Regions from separate parts of the Halomonas sp. THAF5a genome, predicted to be linked through region 2. Evidence: predicted binding sites of a transcription regulator. Region 2 holds the regulator's gene; each other region holds the start of a gene.
What was found. Region 2 encodes FNR, which switches genes on or off when oxygen is low (the NO sensors DNR and NnrR bind a similar motif). Its sites were predicted from a motif close to TTGATNTANATCAA; they were not measured.
Positions count from the first base shown of each region.

Region 1: FIU83_RS00795 (SCP2 domain-containing protein) is a predicted target of FNR. The motif match lies at 3,884-3,897, and genes of this name have one in related genera.
Region 3: FIU83_RS12270 (Hsp20/alpha crystallin family protein) is a predicted target of FNR. The motif match lies at 2,999-3,012, and genes of this name have one in related genera.

Region 1 covers NZ_CP045417.1:181,032-187,013, forward strand. The annotation lists gene FIU83_RS00780 (Rrf2 family transcriptional regulator) at 1-299, opposite strand, end outside; gene hemN (oxygen-independent coproporphyrinogen III oxidase) at 605-1,990, shown strand; gene gdhA (NADP-specific glutamate dehydrogenase) at 2,096-3,448, opposite strand; gene FIU83_RS00795 (SCP2 domain-containing protein) at 3,973-4,458, shown strand; gene FIU83_RS00800 (adenosylcobalamin-dependent ribonucleoside-diphosphate reductase) at 4,521-5,982, shown strand, end outside.
Region 2 covers NZ_CP045417.1:659,541-665,522, forward strand. The annotation lists gene FIU83_RS02955 (3'-5' exonuclease) at 1-622, shown strand, start outside; gene ttcA (tRNA 2-thiocytidine(32) synthetase TtcA) at 719-1,630, shown strand; gene fnr (fumarate/nitrate reduction transcriptional regulator Fnr) at 1,773-2,516, opposite strand; gene hemN (oxygen-independent coproporphyrinogen III oxidase) at 2,584-3,939, opposite strand; gene FIU83_RS02975 (sulfite exporter TauE/SafE family protein) at 4,035-4,733, opposite strand; gene ccoS (cbb3-type cytochrome oxidase assembly protein CcoS) at 4,733-4,969, opposite strand; gene FIU83_RS02985 (heavy metal translocating P-type ATPase) at 4,966-5,982, opposite strand, start outside.
Region 3 covers NZ_CP045417.1:2,701,637-2,707,618, reverse strand. The annotation lists gene FIU83_RS12290 (M20/M25/M40 family metallo-hydrolase) at 1-581, opposite strand, end outside; gene FIU83_RS12285 (hypothetical protein) at 1,075-1,296, opposite strand; gene FIU83_RS12280 (NADPH-dependent FMN reductase) at 1,744-2,334, opposite strand; gene FIU83_RS12275 (nucleoside deaminase) at 2,532-2,969, shown strand; gene FIU83_RS12270 (Hsp20/alpha crystallin family protein) at 3,158-3,661, shown strand; gene FIU83_RS12265 (DsbA family protein) at 3,705-4,343, opposite strand; gene FIU83_RS12260 (zinc ribbon domain-containing protein YjdM) at 4,499-4,837, shown strand; gene FIU83_RS12255 (complex I NDUFA9 subunit family protein) at 4,840-5,757, opposite strand; gene FIU83_RS17480 (hypothetical protein) at 5,793-5,933, opposite strand.

The DNA of each region.
Region 1 (5,982 bases), 480 kb from region 2:
ATCGTGCATGCGTTGTCGTCACCGAAGCACTCGACGAGCTGGAGGTCGCGTTCGGTGGCGCGTACCAGTTCGCCCAGCGGGATGGATTCCGGACGGCGCTTGAGCACCAGGCCGCCGTTCTTCCCGCGGATGGCGGTGAGGTAGCCCTGGTGATTGAGGTCCTGCACCACCTTCATCAGGTGGTTGCGGGAGATCCCGAAGCGCTCGGCGATCTCATGGATGGTCGAGCGTTCCTCGCCCTTGACGGCCAGGTAAAGCAGCACGCGCAGCGAGTAGTCGGTGAAACGGGTCAGATGCATGGGCATTCTGGCGCCTTGCAGGACGGGGTGGGTAGTAAACGCCCCACTATAGCATCCTGCCGGCAGGGAAGGCGTTTCGGCCCGGCTTGGTCGGGATGCGAGCTCATTATAACTTATATTATATATGAATCTTATTTCCTGGGTTCAAGGTGCCGATCCCAGCCATGTCGGCGCTTTTTTCCATGTCTTGATCTGAGTCAGCTACCCCTTCGAGGGTACCGACGGGCGCGGTCGCGGCTGGCATACTTCGCCCAACGGTGACGGCTGCGGCCGCCGCCCTTCGGTTCAAGAGGCTCGATTCGCTCATGCAAGATACCCTGCCGTTCATCCGTCCCCTGGTCGAGAAGTACGACCGCCCCGGCCCGCGCTATACCTCCTATCCCACGGCGCCGCAGTTCCAGGCGGCCTTCGCCGAGGACGACTACCGGGCCGCCGCCGAGCGCAGCAACGCGGCCGCCTCGCCCAAGCCGCTCTCGGCCTACGTGCATATCCCCTTCTGCGAGAGCCTCTGCTATTACTGTGCCTGCAACAAGATCATTACCCACAATCGGCAGCGGGCGGCGGAGTACCTGGCTTGGCTCAAGCGGGAGATCGAGCTGCAGGGGGTGCTGTTCGACGAGTCGCGGCGCATGACCCAGCTGCACTTGGGCGGCGGCACCCCGACCTACCTCGATAACGACCAGCTCGGCGAGCTGATGGCGGCGCTGGACGCGGCCTTCCACTTCGCCGAGCCCGAGGAACGGGAGTTCTCGCTGGAGGTGGACCCGCGCACCGTGACTCCCGCGCAGATCCATGAGTTGCGTGCCCTGGGCTTCAATCGCCTGAGTTTCGGCGTGCAGGACTTCGATACCCGGGTGCAGGAGGCGGTCAACCGTATCCAGAGCGAGGAGCAGGTGCTGGAGCTGGTGGGGGCGGCCCGCGAGGCGGGCTTCCAGTCGGTGAGCGTCGATCTGATCTACGGCCTGCCGCTGCAGACCGTGGGGAGCTTCGACGCAACCCTGGACAAGATCATCGCCCTGCGCCCGGATCGCATCGCCACCTACAGCTATGCCCACCTGCCGGAGCTGTTCAAGGCGCAGCGCTTGATCCGCCCCGAGGACATGCCGCCGCCGGAGCGCAAGATCGAGCTGCTGGAGCTGATCATCCGCCGCCTCACTGAGGCGGGCTACGTTTACATCGGCATGGATCACTTCGCCCTGCCAGAGGACGAGCTTTCGCTGGCCAAGGAAAACGGCACCCTGCAGCGCAACTTCCAGGGCTACTCGACCCACGCCGACTGCGATCTGATCGGCCTGGGCAACACCGCCATCGGCAAGGTCGGCGACAGCTACAGCCAGAACGTCAAGGAGACCGCCCAGTACCAGGCGCGCCTCGAGGCGGGGCGGCTGCCGGTGATGCGCGGCTACCGCCTCAACGCCGACGACGTGCTGCGTCGCGATGTGATCAACGCCCTGATGTGCCACGGCCGCATCGTCTTCGCCGAGATCGAGGCGGCTCACGGCATCGTCTTTCGCGATACCTTCTCCGAGGCCCTCGAGGAGCTCGAGGAGATGGTCGACGACGGCCTGCTTTCCCTCTCCGATACCGCCATCGAGGTGCTGCCCGCCGGGCGGCTGATGATGCGCAACGCCGCCATGGCCTTCGACGCCTACCTGAGCCACAGCACCGGGCGCTACTCGCGCACCGTCTGATCCCGGCGGCCATCCCTGCTCAGGGCGGTTCACCCCGCCCAAAGCAGTGCGGCGCCCCTCGGGGCGCCGCGTGGTCTTCCGTTACTGCGATCTCGCCCGTCGGGCTTAGCAGACGCCCTGCTCGATCATGGCGTCGGCGACCCTGCGGAAGCCGGCGATGTTGGCGCCCAGCACCAGGTTGGTGGGGTCGTCGAACTCGGCGGCGGTCTCGGCGCACTGCCGGTGGATATTGGCCATGATCGCCTTGAGCTTGGCGTCGACCTTCTCCAGCGGCCACTGCTCCATGCTGCTGTTCTGCGCCATCTCCAGCTGGCTGGTCGCCACGCCGCCGGCGTTGGCCGCCTTGCCGGGGCCGTAGGCGATCTTCGCCGCCAGGAAGCGATCCACGGCCGCGGCGGTGGAGGGCATGTTGGCGCCCTCGCTGATGCAGGTCACGCCGTTGCCCAGCAGGGTCTCGGCGTCGGCCTCGGTCAGCTCGTTCTGGGTGGCGCAGGGGAAGGCGACCTCGCCCTTGAGGCGCCACACCGCGTGGCCGTCGGCCGGGTAGTCGCCCGCCGGGATGTAGCGCGCCTCCGGGTGCTGGGCCAGGTAGGCCTCGAGCGAGGTGCGCTGGACCTCCTTGAGCTCGCGCAGCAGCGCCAGGTCGATGCCGTCGGGGTCGTGCAGGGTGCCGCGGGAGTCGGAGCAGCTGACGGGATTCGCGCCGAGTGCCTGGAGCTTCTCGATGGTGTAGATCGCGACGTTGCCGGCGCCGGAGACCAGGCAGGTCTTGCCGGCGAGGCTATCGCCGCGGGCCGCGAGCATGTTCTCGGCGAAATAGACGGCGCCGTAGCCGGTGGCCTCCTTGCGCCCGATGGAGCCGCCCCAGTTGAGGCTCTTGCCGGTCAGCACGCCTTCGTAGCGGCCGGTCAGGCGCTTGTACTGGCCGTAGAGGAAGCCGATCTCGCGCTCGCCCACGCCGATGTCGCCGGCCGGCACGTCGGTGGTCGGGCCGATGTGGCGGTAGAGCTCGCTCATGAAGGCCTGGCAGAAGCGCATGATCTCGCCGTCCGAGCGCCCCTTGGGGTCGAAGTCCGAGCCGCCCTTGCCGCCGCCGATGGGCAGGCCGGTAAGGGCGTTCTTGAAGATCTGCTCGAAGCCCAGGAACTTGATGGTCCCCGCGGTCACGCTGGGGTGGAAGCGCAGCCCGCCCTTGTAGGGGCCGAGGGCCGAGTTGAACTGGATGCGATAGCCCTTGTTGACCTGCACCTTGCCGGCGTCGTCGGTCCAGCAGACGCGGAACATGATCTGCCGCTCGGGTTCGACGATGCGCTCGATGATGTTGTGGTCGAGGTAGTGGGGGCTGCGCTCGAAGAGCGGGCGCAGGCACTCGAGCACCTCCTCGGCGGCCTGGTAGAACTCGGTCTGGGCCGGGCTGCTCCTGCGCAGGGCCTCGAGGGTGTCGTGAACGTAGGGCATGGGTCGTGTCCTGTGCGGTGGAAAACCATTCCACGCACTCTAATCGATGCACCATTATGCAGCAAGCGCATAGCTTATGCGGAGATTAGACATAGTATTGACGCGAAATTCCTTTAAAAGCGCAGAAATGTGTGCACCAGATTAAAACATCTAACCTATCTAATAAATTGTGTATCAACGATCTCCGAGTCGCATCGGCCGCGTCGACAGGGCAAGGGAGCCAGCGTGGGGGCGCCGGAGGACGCGAGCCGGGGGCCGGAAGGAGGCCGAGCAGGGGACGCAGGCGGGTGCGCCATCGCCTGGCTGCCGCCCCGCCAGGTGCCGCGGCGTGACCGGCGACGGCGTTGAGGCTTCGCTTGCACATCTTGTGCCAGGGGGGGGGCAGTGGTCTATATATGGTATGCAGCGCTTGGGGAGCGCGCCGCAGGCGACGCCTTGACGCACGTCAGTGCAGGCGGTTTAGATGCCCCCTAGGATGAGCGCTCCGGCGGCCTAGCCGCCCCGACATCATCAGGAGAAGCCGCATGTCTCTGCCCCATCCGACGCTGTCGCTTGTGCGCCCGCTCGCCCCGAGTCGTGTGATCCGCGCCCTGGATCCCCGGGTGCCGCTGGGCATCAAGCGCCGGCTGGTGGAGCCGCTGCTCAACCGCACCTTCGCCGGGCCGCTCGCCGAGGGCGAGTTCGACGCCCTTGAGGGCCGCCGCATCAGCCTGACCGTCGAGGACCTCGGCGTGACGCTGACGCTGAGCCTCGTCGAGCAGCGCCTGGTGCTCTGCCTCGAGCCCGGCGAGGCGACCATCCGCGGCGGCTGGCGCGAGTTTCTGTGCCTTGCCACCCGGAGGGAGGATCCCGACAGCCTGTTCTTCCAGCGTCGCCTTTCGATCGAGGGCGACACCGAACTCGGCCTGATGGTTAAGAACCTGCTCGACGGGCTCGAGGAGGGCCTCGCCCAGGGGCGTCTCGGCGAGTGGCTGTTGCGCCTGGAGCGCCTCACGGCGCGCGATCGCTGACCCGCCGCCCCGCGTTTCTCTCGATACCGACTCCCCCGACACCGCTCTGGAGACCCCCCGACATGAGCACATCCGCCAAGGCCGTCAAGACCTCCAACGAGGTGCCCCTGCAGGCGCCGTCCCGCGACATCTGGGACGCCAAGTACCGCCTCAAGGACCGTCACGGCCACCCCGTGGACCAGGACGTCCCTGCCACCTGGGAGCGCGTCGCCAAGGCGCTCGCGGCGGTGGAGGGCGATCAGGCCGAGGCGTGGCTGCCGAAGTTTCGCTGGGCGCTGGAGAACGGTGCCATCCCGGCCGGGCGGATCATGTCCAATGCCGGCGCCGAGGCCTACAAGCCGGCGGTGAGCCTGATCAACTGCACCGTCTCGCGCACCATCCGCGATGCCATGCACGATATCCTCGACTCGGTGGTGGATGCCGGCATGACCCTCAAGGCGGGCTGCGGCATCGGCTACGACTTCTCGACCCTGCGACACAAGGGCGCCTTCGTGTTCGGCGCCGGCGCCGGCACCAACGGCCCGCTGGCGTTCATGGATATCTACGACAAGATGTGCTTCACGGTGGCCTCGGCGGGCGGGCGCCGCGGCGCCCAGATGGGCACCTTCGACGTCGGCCACCCCGACGTGCGCCAGTTCATCGAGGCCAAGCGCGAGGCGGGCCGGCTGCGCCAGTTCAATCTCTCGCTGCTGATCACCGACGAGTTCATGGAGGCGGTGAAGAACGACACCGACTGGCCGCTGGCCTTTCCCCTCCACCCGGGCGAGAAGGACGACGTCGAGGAGAGCGAGCTGATCTACCGCGACTGGCCGGTGATCGAGGAGGGCTACACCCTCGACGACGAGGGGCGCGTGGCCTGCCGCATCGTCGAGGTGATCCGCGCCCGGGAGCTGTGGGACACCATCATGGCCTCGACCTACGACTTCGCCGAGCCGGGCTTCATCCTGATCGACCAGGTCAACCGCATGAACAACAACTGGTTCTGCGAAGAGATCCGCGCCACCAATCCTTGCGGCGAACAGCCGCTGCCACCGGAGGGCGCCTGCCTGCTCGGCTCGGTGAACCTGACTCGGTTCGTCATCGACCCCTTCGGCAAGGCGCCGCGCTTCGACTGGGAGCGCTACCGCCAGGTGGTGGCGATCTTCACTCGCATGCTCGACAACGTGGTCGAGATCAGCGGCCTGCCCCTGGAGGGCCAGCGACGCGAGATCGAGGCCAAGCGCCGCCACGGCATGGGGTTCCTGGGCCTGGGCTCGACCCTGACCATGCTCAAGATTCCCTACGGCTCGGCGGAATCGCTCGCCTTCACCGAGGAGGTGAGTCGCACCCTGGCCCTCGAGGGCTGGAAGCAGGCCCTGGAACTCGCCCGCGAGAAGGGCGCGGCGCCGGCGCTCACCGAGGACTACGCGATCACCCCGCGGATGATGCGCGAGCGCCCCGAGCTCAAGCGCGACGGCTACGAGGTCGGCGACAAGGTGCCGGGGCGCATCCTCCACGCCCGCTACAGCCGCTACATGCAGAAGG
Region 2 (5,982 bases):
CAGGGCCCTGCGCCGCGCCGCCGATCGACGCCGACAGGCACGCGGCGATCATGGCTGGCTCTTCGCGCCCTATACCGGCGAGGAGCTGGTCGCCATCGACTGCGTGGCCACCGGTCCCGACCCGCGTCGTGCCGAGCTGCTGTCGCTGGCGGCGGTGCGCCTTCGCGGCGACCGGGTGCTGACCAGCGACTCCCTCGACCTGCGGCTGGCGCCGCCCGCCAGCCTGAGTGGTGATTCGATCCGCCTGCACGGCCTGCGCGGCATCGACCTGGCCGAGGGGGCCGGGATCGACGAGGCCCTGTCGCAGTTCCTGGACTTCGCCGGCAACCGCCCGCTGATCGGCTGGCGCCTCGACGACGACCTGACGCTGCTCAACCGCTACCTGCGGCCGCGCTTCGGCTTCGACCTGCCCAACGCCCGCATCGACGTGGCCCAGGCCTACTATCGCCGGCTGCGTCGCCAGCACCCCGAGCTCGCCACCCGGCCGCGCTTCGAGGAGGTGGCCAGGCGAATGGGGGTGCCGGTGATGGGGCGGCACACGGCGCTCGGGGAGGCCGTGACCGCGGCGCTGATCCATCTGCGCCTGACCCGCGATGCGCTCGGGGTAGAGCGCTGCGGCTGATTCCGCGGCACGGGCGGGGCGCGTCGCCAGTCTCGCGGCAGAGTGGTAGGATAGGCGCCCTTTCCGTTCCCCGATTGCCCTGGCAGCGCCCCGACCATGCAAGATGCCGTGACCTTCGATCCCCGTCCCGCCGATGAGGCCGCCCCGGCCGAGCCGTCGACCCCGTCTGCCGAGGCGCCCGACGCCCAGGCCAGGCGCGAGTTCAACAAGCTGCAGAAGCGCCTGCGGCGCCAGGTCGGCAATGCCATCATCGACTTCGACATGATCCGCGAGGGCGACAAGGTGATGGTGTGCCTCTCCGGCGGCAAGGACAGCTACACCATGCTGGAGATTCTCCGGAACCTGCAGCGCAACGCGCCGGTGAACTTCTCGCTGGTGGCGGTGAACCTCGACCAGAAGCAGCCCGGCTTCCCCGAGCACGTGCTGCCCGAGTACCTGGACGGCCTCGGCGTGGACTACCACATCCTCGAGCGCGACACCTACTCGGTGGTCAAGGAGAAGACCCCGGAAGGCAAGACCACCTGTGCGCTCTGCTCGCGGCTGCGCCGCGGCTCGCTGTACGGCTACGCCGAGGAGATCGGGGCCACCAAGATCGCCCTGGGCCACCACCGCGAGGACATCCTCGAGACGCTGTTCCTCAACATGTTCTTCGGCGGCAGCCTCAAGTCGATGCCGCCCAAGCTGCTCTCCGACGACGGCAAGAACATCGTCATCCGCCCGCTGGCCTACTGCCGCGAGGCCGACATCGCCGAATTCTCCGAGCGCATGGCCTTCCCGATCATTCCCTGCAACCTGTGCGGCTCGCAGCCGAATCTGCAGCGCCAGGTGGTCAAGGAGATGCTCGCCGAGTGGGAGGCCAAGCATCCCGGCCGCCTGGAGAGCATGTTCAAGGCGGTGACCAACGTCGCGCCCTCGCAGCTGGCCGACCGCGAGCTGTTCGACTTCGCCGGGCTGGAGGAGAAGCAGGCCAAGATGCGGGCCGATCGCATCGACCTGCACAACGAGTGAGTCGCGCCGAGCGCCCGGCGGCTCAGTAACGGGCGGCAGGTGTCGAGGAAGCCAATGAAAAACCCACGGGATGTCGAGTCCCGTGGGTTTCTTCGTTGATGGCGGATACGCGGCGGTTCAGTCAGCACCCTGCCTGGCGCTGTCAGCGACAGCCCTCCTGCTCTGCGACCTCGAGCAGAGCCTCCAGGTCGAGGATGTTGACCTCGCGGCCGGAGACGGCCACCAGCCCCTGGGTCTGGAAGCGGCTCAGGATGCGACTGACGGTCTCCACCGCGAGCCCCAGGTAGTTGCCGATGTCGGCCCGGGACATGGAGAGCCGGAAGCTGTAGGGCGAGTAGCCGCGGCGGCGGAAGCGGTCGGAGAGGCTGGCGAAGAAGGTCGCCAGGCGCTGGTCGGCGGTCTTGCGTGACAGCAGGCGCATCATGCGGCGGTCGTCGCGCATCTCCTTGCTCATGCTGCGGTAGAGCTGGCCGCGCAGCTCCGGGAGGGATTCGGAGAGGCGGTCGAGGCGATCGAAGGGGATCTCGCAGACCGTGGTGGTCTCCAGCGCCACGACCGTCCCCGGGTAGCGCTCCTCGTCGATGCCGTCGAGGCCCACCAGCTCGCTGGGCAGGTAGAAGTTGGTCAGCTGGTCCTCGCCGCTGCCCTCGGTGGTCACCTGCTTGAGGCTGCCCGAGCGCACCGCGAAGACGCTGGTGAAGGGCGTGCCCTGGCGGAACAGGGGTTCGCCCTTCTTCAATGGCGGCCGGCGACGGATGATGGCATCGAACTGGTCCATGTCCTGCACTTCGAGCGCCAGCGGCAGGCAGAGCGAGCTCAGGCTGCAGGTCTGGCAGCGCGTCTCGTTCATCAGGGCGCGGCGCCTGCCGGTTGCGGGATCGGGCATGCTCTCCTCCATGACGGGTGGCTCGCTGCTCATTATGGGGGATAGTCCCCCACCGGCAAAGGATCCCTTAGGAGGGTGGCGCTTCCGGCTGTGGCGATGGGGCGTCGAGGTAGGCGTCGAAGGTCGCCGCCAGTCGATGGATCATCAGGCGCCCGCTGGGCGTCACGCGCCACCGAGGCCCCTCGCGCACGATCAGTCCCTGCGGCTCGGCACCGGCGAGACGTGCCAGCGGCTCGGCGAGGTGGGCCTCGGCGTCCAGCCCGAAGGCCTCGCCGATGGCCGACAGGTCGAGATGATGATCGCAGGTCAGCTGCTCGATGGCGGCGCCGCGCAGCCGGTCGTCCAGGCTCAGCCGATGGCCGGCGACGGTGGGCAACTCCCCGCGGTCCAGGGCCGCCTCGTACGCCGCGAGGCGCAGCGGGTTGCGCACGTGCAGGGCGTCCAGCCGCGAGACCGCCATGACGCCGAGGCCGACCAGGTCGTCGCGCCGGCGCCCGGCCGCCAGCGCCTGGACCAGGCGGTCGCCACCGCGCACGTAGCGGTCGTGGCCGAGATGCACGTAGCCCGCGGCGGCGAGCCGCTCGATGGCCGCCTGCAGCATCACCCGGACCTCCCGGGGAGCGGGCAGGTCCGCGGACCGGATCTGGCGCTGCCCGGGGAAGCGCTCGGGCGCATGGCGGTAGTGGAACAGCGACAGCCGCGACGGCGCCATGGCGATGACCTGCTCGAGGGTGGCGATGAAGCCGTCGCGGGTCTGGCGAGGCAGGCCGAGGACCAGGTTCAGGTTCACGGAGCCGAAGCCCAGCCGCTCCGCCTCGTCGAGCAGCTGCTCGGTCATGCCGCGCCCCTGCTCGCGGTTGATCGCCCGCTGGACCTCGGGGTCCAGATCGAGCACCTCCAGGCTCAGCCGATTGAAGCCCAGCGCCTCGAGATGGCGCAGGGTGAAGACATCGGCCCCCCGGGGGTCGATCTCGATGAGGTACTCCCGGTCGCGGTCGGCGGCCAGCCGGAAGCGGGCATCCAGCCGGTCGATCAGGTCGCCCATCTGGTCGAGTGTCAGGAAGGTCGGCGTGCCGCCGCCCCACCGCAGGGCGCGGATCTCGCGCCCGGGGTCCAGGTGGCGGCGGATCAACACCATCTCCCGATCGAGGCGGCTGAGGTAGGCCTCGGCCAGCCGGCGGTCCGCGGTGGTGACCGGCCGGCGGGTGCAGTGAAAGCAGGCGTGCTGGCAGAAGGGCAGATGCACGTAGAGCGATAGCGGACGCGCCGCGGCGTTGCTCTGCTCGAGGGCCTGACGATAGGCCTCCGGGCCGATGCCGTCGTCCATCGCCCGGGGCGTGGGGTAGGCGGCATAGGCGGGGGACGGCGAGGCCGCCGCGAAGGGGACGTCGTGACCGGATGCGGCAGGCGCGGGCGCGGGCATGGTCGGCCCTCTGGAGGGAAACATGCCTTCATGCTAGCGAGGCGCCCGTCGCCACGCGTTGAGCTGCGTCAAGCGAAGCCGCGATCGGCGCGGGGTCAGTGCATCGACGCCCCCGGCAGCAGCGTCCACAGCTGCCAGAGGGCGAAGGCGATGATCGAGAGCGCGGCCAGCGTGCGAGTCGCCGGGTGACGGATCAGGGTGCCGAACTGGCGCGCGGCGAGGCCGGTGGCCAGCAGGGCCGGCAGGGTGCCGAGGCCGAAGGCGCCCATCAGGGCCGCGCCCCGCAGGGGGTCGGCGATCGCCAGGCTCCAGGCGAGCATCGAGTAGACCAGGCCGCACGGCAGCCAGCCCCAGACGGCGCCCAGGGCGAAGGCCTGGGGCACCCTCACCACCGGCATCAGCCGCCGCCCCACGGGCTCGAGGTGATGCCAGAGCCGCCTGCCGACCGCCTCGACCCTGAGGAGTCCCTTCCACCAGTCGGCGATGTAGAGCGCCATCAGGATCAGCATCACCGCGGCCAGTGCCTGGAGCCCCAGGCGCGCCTGGGGGCTCAGGGCAATCAGGGTGCCGAGGGCCGCCGCCAGGGCGCCGGCCGCCATGTAGCTTCCGATGCGGCCCAGGTTGTAGCCGAGCAGCAGTCCCGAGAGGCGGGCGGGGCTTCTCATGCTGGGCGGCACGGCGAAGGTCAGGGCGCTCATGATGCCGCCGCACATGCCGATGCAGTGGGCGCCACCGAGCAGGCCGAAGACGAAGGCCGCCGCCAGCGGGGGAAGGTCGAGGCCGGTGGGATCCATCAGTCGCGGCGGCCCTCGCCACGAGGCGCGTCGGCACCAGGATCGGCCCCGGGCTCGGCATCGGACGGGGCGCGCGATGAGCGCGGCCGATCGTTCTCGTCCTCGTCGAAGAGGATGCGGTAGGCGGGGCCCTCGAGGTCCTCGAACTGGTCGTGGCGGACGGCCCAGAAGAAGGCCCAGACCGCCAGTCCCAGCAGGATCAGCGAGAGGGGGATCAGCAGGTAGAGGATGCTCATGCGTTCACCAGCCTGGGGGAGTCGGCGCCGGCGGGGCGCTCGGGTCCGGCGCGGGTCAGGCGCAGGGCGTTGCCGACGACGACCAGCGAGCTCGCCGACATGCCGATGGCGGCGAGCCAGGGGGGCACGAAGCCCATCGCCGCCAGGGGCAGCGCCGAGACGTTGTAGATCAGCGACCAGGCCAGGTTCTGGCGGATGATGCGCCGGGTGGCGCGGCTGGTCGCGACGGCCTCGACGATACGCCCCAGCCGCGGGCCGAGCAAGACGGCGTCGGCGCGGGTGCGGGCGAGGTCGGTGGCGCCGTTCATGGCGATAGCCACGTCGGCCCCGGCCAGCACCGGCACGTCGTTGATGCCGTCGCCGACCATCGCCACCCGCTCGCCGGCGGCCTGCAGCGACCGGAGGCGCGCCAGCTTGTCCTCCGGGGAGGCCGCCGCCTGCCAGGTCGCGAGGCCGAGGCGCCGGGCCATGGCCGCCACCGCCGACTCGGTGTCGCCGGAGAGCAGTTCCACGGCGAGGCCGCGGGCCTCCAGCGCCGCTATGGTCTCCCGGGCATCCTCGCGCAGGCGGTCGTGCAGGCGGAACCAGGCGCGGGGGGCGCCCGCCTCCGCCAGCAGCAGCCACTGCCCCTCGCCCGGCGTCTCGGGACTCGCCTCGGGGGCGGCGAAGGCGGGCGTGCCGAGCCGCCAGCGGCGCCCGTCGATGTGGCCCTCCAGGCCCTGGCCGGGGCGGCTGAGCACCCCGTCGGCGGCGAGGCCGGCCTCGCGGAAGGGGCGGAAGGCGCGGGCGATGGGGTGCTCGGAGTGGGCCTCCAGGGCGGCGGCCAGGGCGCGGGCACGCGCCTCGTCCAGGCCCTCGCCGAGCGGACGGGTCTCCACCAGGCTCATCTCGCCGCTGGTCAGGGTGCCGGTCTTGTCGAAGATCACCCGGTCGAGCTGCGACAGCGCCTCCAGGGCGTCGGCGCGGGTGATCAGCACGCCGCGGCGGTGCAGCCGGCCATGGCCGGCGGTCAG
Region 3 (5,982 bases), 1.8 Mb from region 2:
GGACGGTTCAGCAGGATGGCATCGCCGGGGCGCACGCCGAGGTTCTCCACCTGCTGCTTCTTGTTCTCGCCGTGGATCTGCAGGTCAAGGTAGATCTGCTCCTTCTTGATGCCCTTCTCGCCGGAGCGCTGCGCCGGGTCGGAGAAGTGGATGGCACCCAGCGCCTCCACGGTGCCGCCCTCGAGGCGCCGGTACTGGCCGGGTGCCTGCGGGTCCTCGCTGAACAGCGTGACCTCGTGGCCGATCAGCACGCCGGGCAGGAAGGAGTCGGTGTTGATCCAGATCTTGCCGTCCTCGCCGATCGAGCGTACCTGCATGCGGATCTTGTCGGCGTGGCCGATGATCATCACCTTGAACAGGTCGTCGCGGCCCGGGTGGGTGTCGAGCACCACGCCGGCATGGCCCTTGAACTGCTGGAGCCGCCAGTGTGCGGGGGTGGTGGCCTCGAAGCGTGGCTTCAGCACGCCGTAGGTCATGGCGCCCTCCAGCCCCACGGGGCTCGGGGCGGCGAGGATGCGTCGCATCAGGTCGAACTGCGCCTCGGGCATGGCTTGGGTCCAGGGGGCTTGGGAATCGCTCATGGGGCTGTTCTCTCGATGGCTCGATGAAAGGGGCGGTCACGGCGTTGGCGGTGCGCCTCGCCCCACAGGATGCGGCCAGGCGGCCCGGGCGCGCAAATCAGCGGCGCAGCCAGTAGCCGCGGCCCAGCGGCCCCGGCGGCTCGTCGATCACCGGGGAGTGTGCGGGGTCGACAACGGGCGTGGGCGGCGGATGACCCGCGGGGGCCTCGGCCGCCAGCAGCCGACGGATGCGTTCCCGCGTCGAGGGGTGGGTGCGCAGCCACTCGGGACCGGCCGGCGGACGGCGCCCGAAGAGCGTCAGCAGCCAGCGGCCATGATGGCGCTCCAGCGCGGCCAGCGCCGAGGCCAGACCCCGCGGGGCCTGGCCTGTCCTGGGAAGCGACGGCGTGTCTCGTCGGGAGCCGTGTCGAACGGTCGGTCGTGGCCGGCGCGCGCCTTGCTGGCGTCTGCGCGCGGTCGGGTCAGCGGGACAGGGAGCGCGCCGCTGCCGACGTCATTTCCACCACCGCTCCTGAGCGCCGGACCGGTGTTGCTCCCGGTGCTGGATACGCTTCGTATCCATGATGCCAGGGGCCTGGGGCTGGCTCGTGTCGGCGATGCCCTGCTGCAGGCGCGCGCTGCGCGCTTCCAGATACGTGGAATCACCGGCTCCCAGGGAGGCACTCGCGGCGAACAGGCTCATGAGCAGGATGGCCGTCAGGGTTGTGAGTTTCATGGGACGCCTCGTCGTGTCGTGGCGCTGAGGCTGTCGGATCGGTCCGGCGCCACCCTCGAACCGACCCACGGGTGTCCGACGTCGCAGGGGCGCCGCTCGGGGCGGACGCGCCATGGCGGACACGCGGGTTGCCGGGCGGCAAGGGGTGCGGAGCTTGAGAGGGTCGCGTGAAGAAGGAGGGGCGGGATTCACAGGACCACCGTGATTCTTGGCGCTGGCCTTCCGGTCGCCGTCGCGGGCGCCTTGGCGCTGGCCTCTTCAGTGTAGTGCCCGGCGCCCGTGACGGCGCCGCGAAGCGCCCGCCTGGCCGGCGAAAATCAGGCGTTCGACTGGGCGTCGCCGCGGGCTCATCGGCCCCTGAGATGAGACGAGGATAGGGCGCCGCGGCGAGGGACCGAGACGGCGCCGCGTTCCGGTTTCCCCTCGGCCTTGCGTCGGCCCCGCGTATCAGCCCTTCAGCCGGTGCAGGGTGTCGACCAGCCGCTGGCAGAGGGCGTCGAGGCGCTGCTGCTGGCCATCGTCGACGAGCCGCCCACGATCGTCGAAGGCCTCGGCCGCGCGCGCCACGGCCAGCTGGTCGGGCAGCACGGTCACGCCGATGTTGGTGAGCAGCTGGCGCGTCAGCGTCAGGCTGCGCAGGCCGCCGAGAGCGCCCGGAGAGGCGGAGACCACGGCGGCGAGCTTGTCCGCGAAGAGCGCCAGGCCGCTCTCGCCCTGATGGGGGCGGCTCAGCCAGTCGACGGTGTTCTTGAGTAGCGGAGTGGGAAAGCCGTTGTACTCCGGCGAGGCGATCAGCAGGCCATCGTGCTCGGCCAGGCCGCGACGCAGCACCAGGGCGTTCTCCGGCAGCCCCTGCTCGGCCTCCAGGTCACCGTCGTAGAGGGGCATCGGGTGATCGCGCAGGTCGATGAAGGTGGGGCGGCCGCCCGCCCGCTCGATGCTCTCGGCGGCCTGGCGGGCCAGCCGCTTGTTGCATGAGCCGGCGCGGGTACTGCCGGCGAAGACCAGGATGCGTGGATGGGGCTGGCGATCGGTCATGGGGGCTCTCCTCGTCGTTCCGTCGATGGGGGCGCGGTCCTGGCCCTGTCGCGCCGCGCCTGGCGCGCTGGCCGGCACGGCCTCCTCGCTCGAGGCTTCATTCTGCGACGTTGGACCACCCGAGGGTCAAGCCTCGACTGGCGCACGCGTGGCCAGGCCGCGTAGTCTGGACCCCATTGCCCGGAAGGAGTTCGTTCATGCAAGACTTCATGTACGCCGCGCTCGAGGAGGCCCGCCGGGGACTCGACGAGGGCGGCATCCCCATCGGCGCGGTGCTGGTGCACCGCGGCGTGATCATCGGTCGCGGCCGCAATCGCCGCGTGCAGCTGGGCAGCGCGGTCCTGCATGGCGAGATGGACGCCCTGGAGAATGCGGGGCGCCATCCGGCCGAGGTCTACCGGGAGAGCACGCTCTATACCACGCTCTCGCCCTGCGCCATGTGCAGCGGCGCCATCCTGCTCTACGGGATTCCCCGGGTCGTGATCGGCGAGCACCGGACCTTCCTGGGCGAGGAGGGGCTGCTCGAGGCGCGCGGCGTCGAGGTGGAGGTGCGCGATGATCCCGAGTGCATCGCGCTCATGGAGGCCTTCATCGCGGCCTCGCCCGAGCTGTGGCACGAGGACATCGGCGAATAGCCCGCCCTGGCGGGGCGGTGAGACGCCTGTTGACCTGGATCAACGCGCTGGGGCGCGGCTGGACTATCTTCATGACGAGAGGGGCCGTGCGACGGGGGGCGATCGTGGCGTCCGTGTGGGGCCACGCCCGCGTTCGTTGGCCCCCATCCTGATCGATTCATCGAATTGTGACTGGAGGAGTCATCGTCATGGCCAAGAAAGCATCCAAGGAGGTCCCGGTCTCGACCGAGTCGTCTGCCCAGGCGTCGGAGACCCGGGCGATGAACCCGTTCCGCGAGTTCGACCGTATGCTGGAGAGCTTCTTCGATCGCGGTCGGATGCCCTCTCGCTGGGAGCACCCCCTCTGGGAGCGCTTCGCCGCCTTCGAGAAGGGCATGCCCAGGGTCGATGTCATCGACCGGGACGCCGAGGTGGTGGTGCGGGCCGAGGCCCCGGGCTTCGAGCGCGAGGAGCTCGATGTCTCGGTGACCGACGGTGCGGTGACCATCAAGGGCGACCACCGCGAGCAGAGCAAGGAGGAGGAAGGCGACTACGTTCGCTCCGAGATCTCTCGCGGCTCCTTCACCCGTACCGTGGCCCTGCCCGGCGAGGTCGACACCGACCAGGCGCAGGCCAGCTTCAGGAATGGCGTCCTCGAGCTGACGCTGCCCAAGCGCAAGCGCGCCAATCGTCGTCGGGTCGAGGTCAAGTAGCCGGCGGTGCGCCCCATCCGACGCCGCGGGTCGGTCTCCCGGGTCAGCCCATCAGATCGCGCAGCCGCTCCACGGCCAGGAACAGCTGGCGGCGCGGCTGCGCGCCCTCGAGCACCCCGGCGTGCTCGCCGTCCAGCGAGAAGCGCAGGCCCGGCACGCCGCCGATGCCGAGTTCCCCGGCGAGGCGCTGATCGGCCAGCACGTGCTCGCGATAGTCACCCGCTATCAGTGCCCGGTGCAGGGCCGCGCCATCCAGGCCCAGGCCGTCGGCCACCCCGGCGAGGACCTCGGCATCGGCCAGGTCCAGGCTCTCCTCGAAGAAGCCGCGAAACAGCGCCATGCGCATCGCCGTCCCCGCATCGGGGCGCTCACCCGCCTGCTCGGCGGCCCAGGCATGGGCCTCGTGGGCCAGCCGCGAGCGGGGCTGCCGGCGAGGCAGGCGCAGGGTCATGCCGCGCTCCGCCGCCATGGGGGTGACGGCCCGCGCCCAGACGTCGTGCAGGTAGTCGCCGTCGGGGTCGAGGGTCGGCTCCGGCGCGGGGCGCAGCTCGAAGGCGCGCCAGCGGATCTCGACCTCGCCCGCGAAGCGCTCGGCCAGGGCGTCGAGTTCCGGCGCCTCCAGATAGCAGAAGGGACAGACGACGTCGCTGAAGACGTCGAGGGTGATGCGTGGCCGGGTCATCCGGGGCTCCTGTGACGATGGGGCGACGCCCGACAGGGTAGCAGCGCACCGCCCCGAGAGGGGAGGAGCGTCGCCCGCGACAAGGTGTCGACTGGAGCGACGCGGTCGCGGGAGGTAGGCTTGCCGCCTCCCTCACCATGCACAGGACACCTTCGATGAGCGATCTGCCCAACTGCCCCGAGTGCGGCTCCGAGTTCACTTACGACGACGGCATGCAGCACGTCTGTCCGGAGTGCGGCCACGAGTGGTCGAAGGAGGCCCCGGCGGCGGGCGAGGACGAGCCGGTGATCCGCGATGCCAACGGCAATCCGCTGGCCGACGGCGACACCGTGACCGTGATCAAGGACCTCAAGGTCAAGGGTGCCTCCTCGGTGGTGAAGGTCGGCACCAAGGTCAAGAACATCCGCCTGGTCGACGGGGATCACGACATCGACTGCAAGGTCGACGGCATCGGGCCGATGAAGCTCAAGTCGATGTTCGTCAAGAAGGCCTGAGGTCAGCGCCGTGGCGGCGCCGACGGCAGGCAGCTCGGCAGGCTCTCGCGCAGCGAGTGGGGCAGTATGCCGAGGTCGGCGAAGCCGCCGACCTCGGGGTCGGCGACGTTGTCGGCCTGCATCAGGATCACCTGGTCGCGGGTCAGCGGCGGCCCGGGCAGCGGACGGGCCAGGGCCGCGGCGAGGCGCCACGCCAGGAAGGGCAGCGGCACCAGCGGGCGCGAGCGTCCGAGGTGGGCGAGCAGCGCCTCGAGGAGCTCGCGGTAGCGCAGCACCTCGGGGCCGCCGAGCTCGAAGAGGCGCCGCGGGGTCGCCGGGCGGCCGGTGAGCTGGGCGATGGCCCGGGCAACGTCACCCACGTGCACCGGCTGAAGCCGGGTCGAGCCGCGCCCGAACAGCGGGATCAGCGGCAGCCGGGTGAGGCCCGCAAGGCCCGAGAGGAAGGCGTCGTTCGGGCCGAACAGCACGCTCGGCCGCACGATGATCGCCTTGGGCATGGCGTCGAGCACCGCCGCCTCGCCCCGGGCGCGGGCCCGCACGTAGGCCGAGGGCGAATCGAGGCTGGCGCCGATCCCCGAGACCTGCACCAGGCGGGCGATGCCCGCCGCCCGGGCCAGGCGGGCCAGCCGGCCGGCGCCGGTCACGTGGATCGCCTCGAAGCTCGCCTCGCGGGTCTCCACGTAGCGGCTGACGGCGTTGACCACGGCGCCCGCGCCCGCCAGGGCGGCAGCCACGCTCGCCTCGTCACGCAGGTCGGCGGTGGCGAGCTCGATGACGTCGCCCTCCTCGGCCCAGGCGGGCAGCGTCGGGTGACGGGCGGCGATGCGCACCGCCCGGCCGCACTCCACCAGTTCCCGGACGATGGCGCCACCGAGAAAGCCGGTGCCGCCGAAGACCACCACGGGGGCCTCGCGCATCATCGTCTCTCCTGTCGTCGTCTTCGCTGAGGCCTCGCTCAGTCCCGGGGCGCGTCATCGTCCCGGCGGGGCGTGTCCGAGCGGGCGATCGCCCGCTTGACCAGGCGAAACACCAGCCAGTGCAGCGCGGCCAGTACCGCCAGGGCCGCGCCGATCAGCAGCATGAAGGACGTCGTCATCGTCTCGGTCTCGAGGGGGATGGGCACATGCTATCGAGGCCTCGCCGCC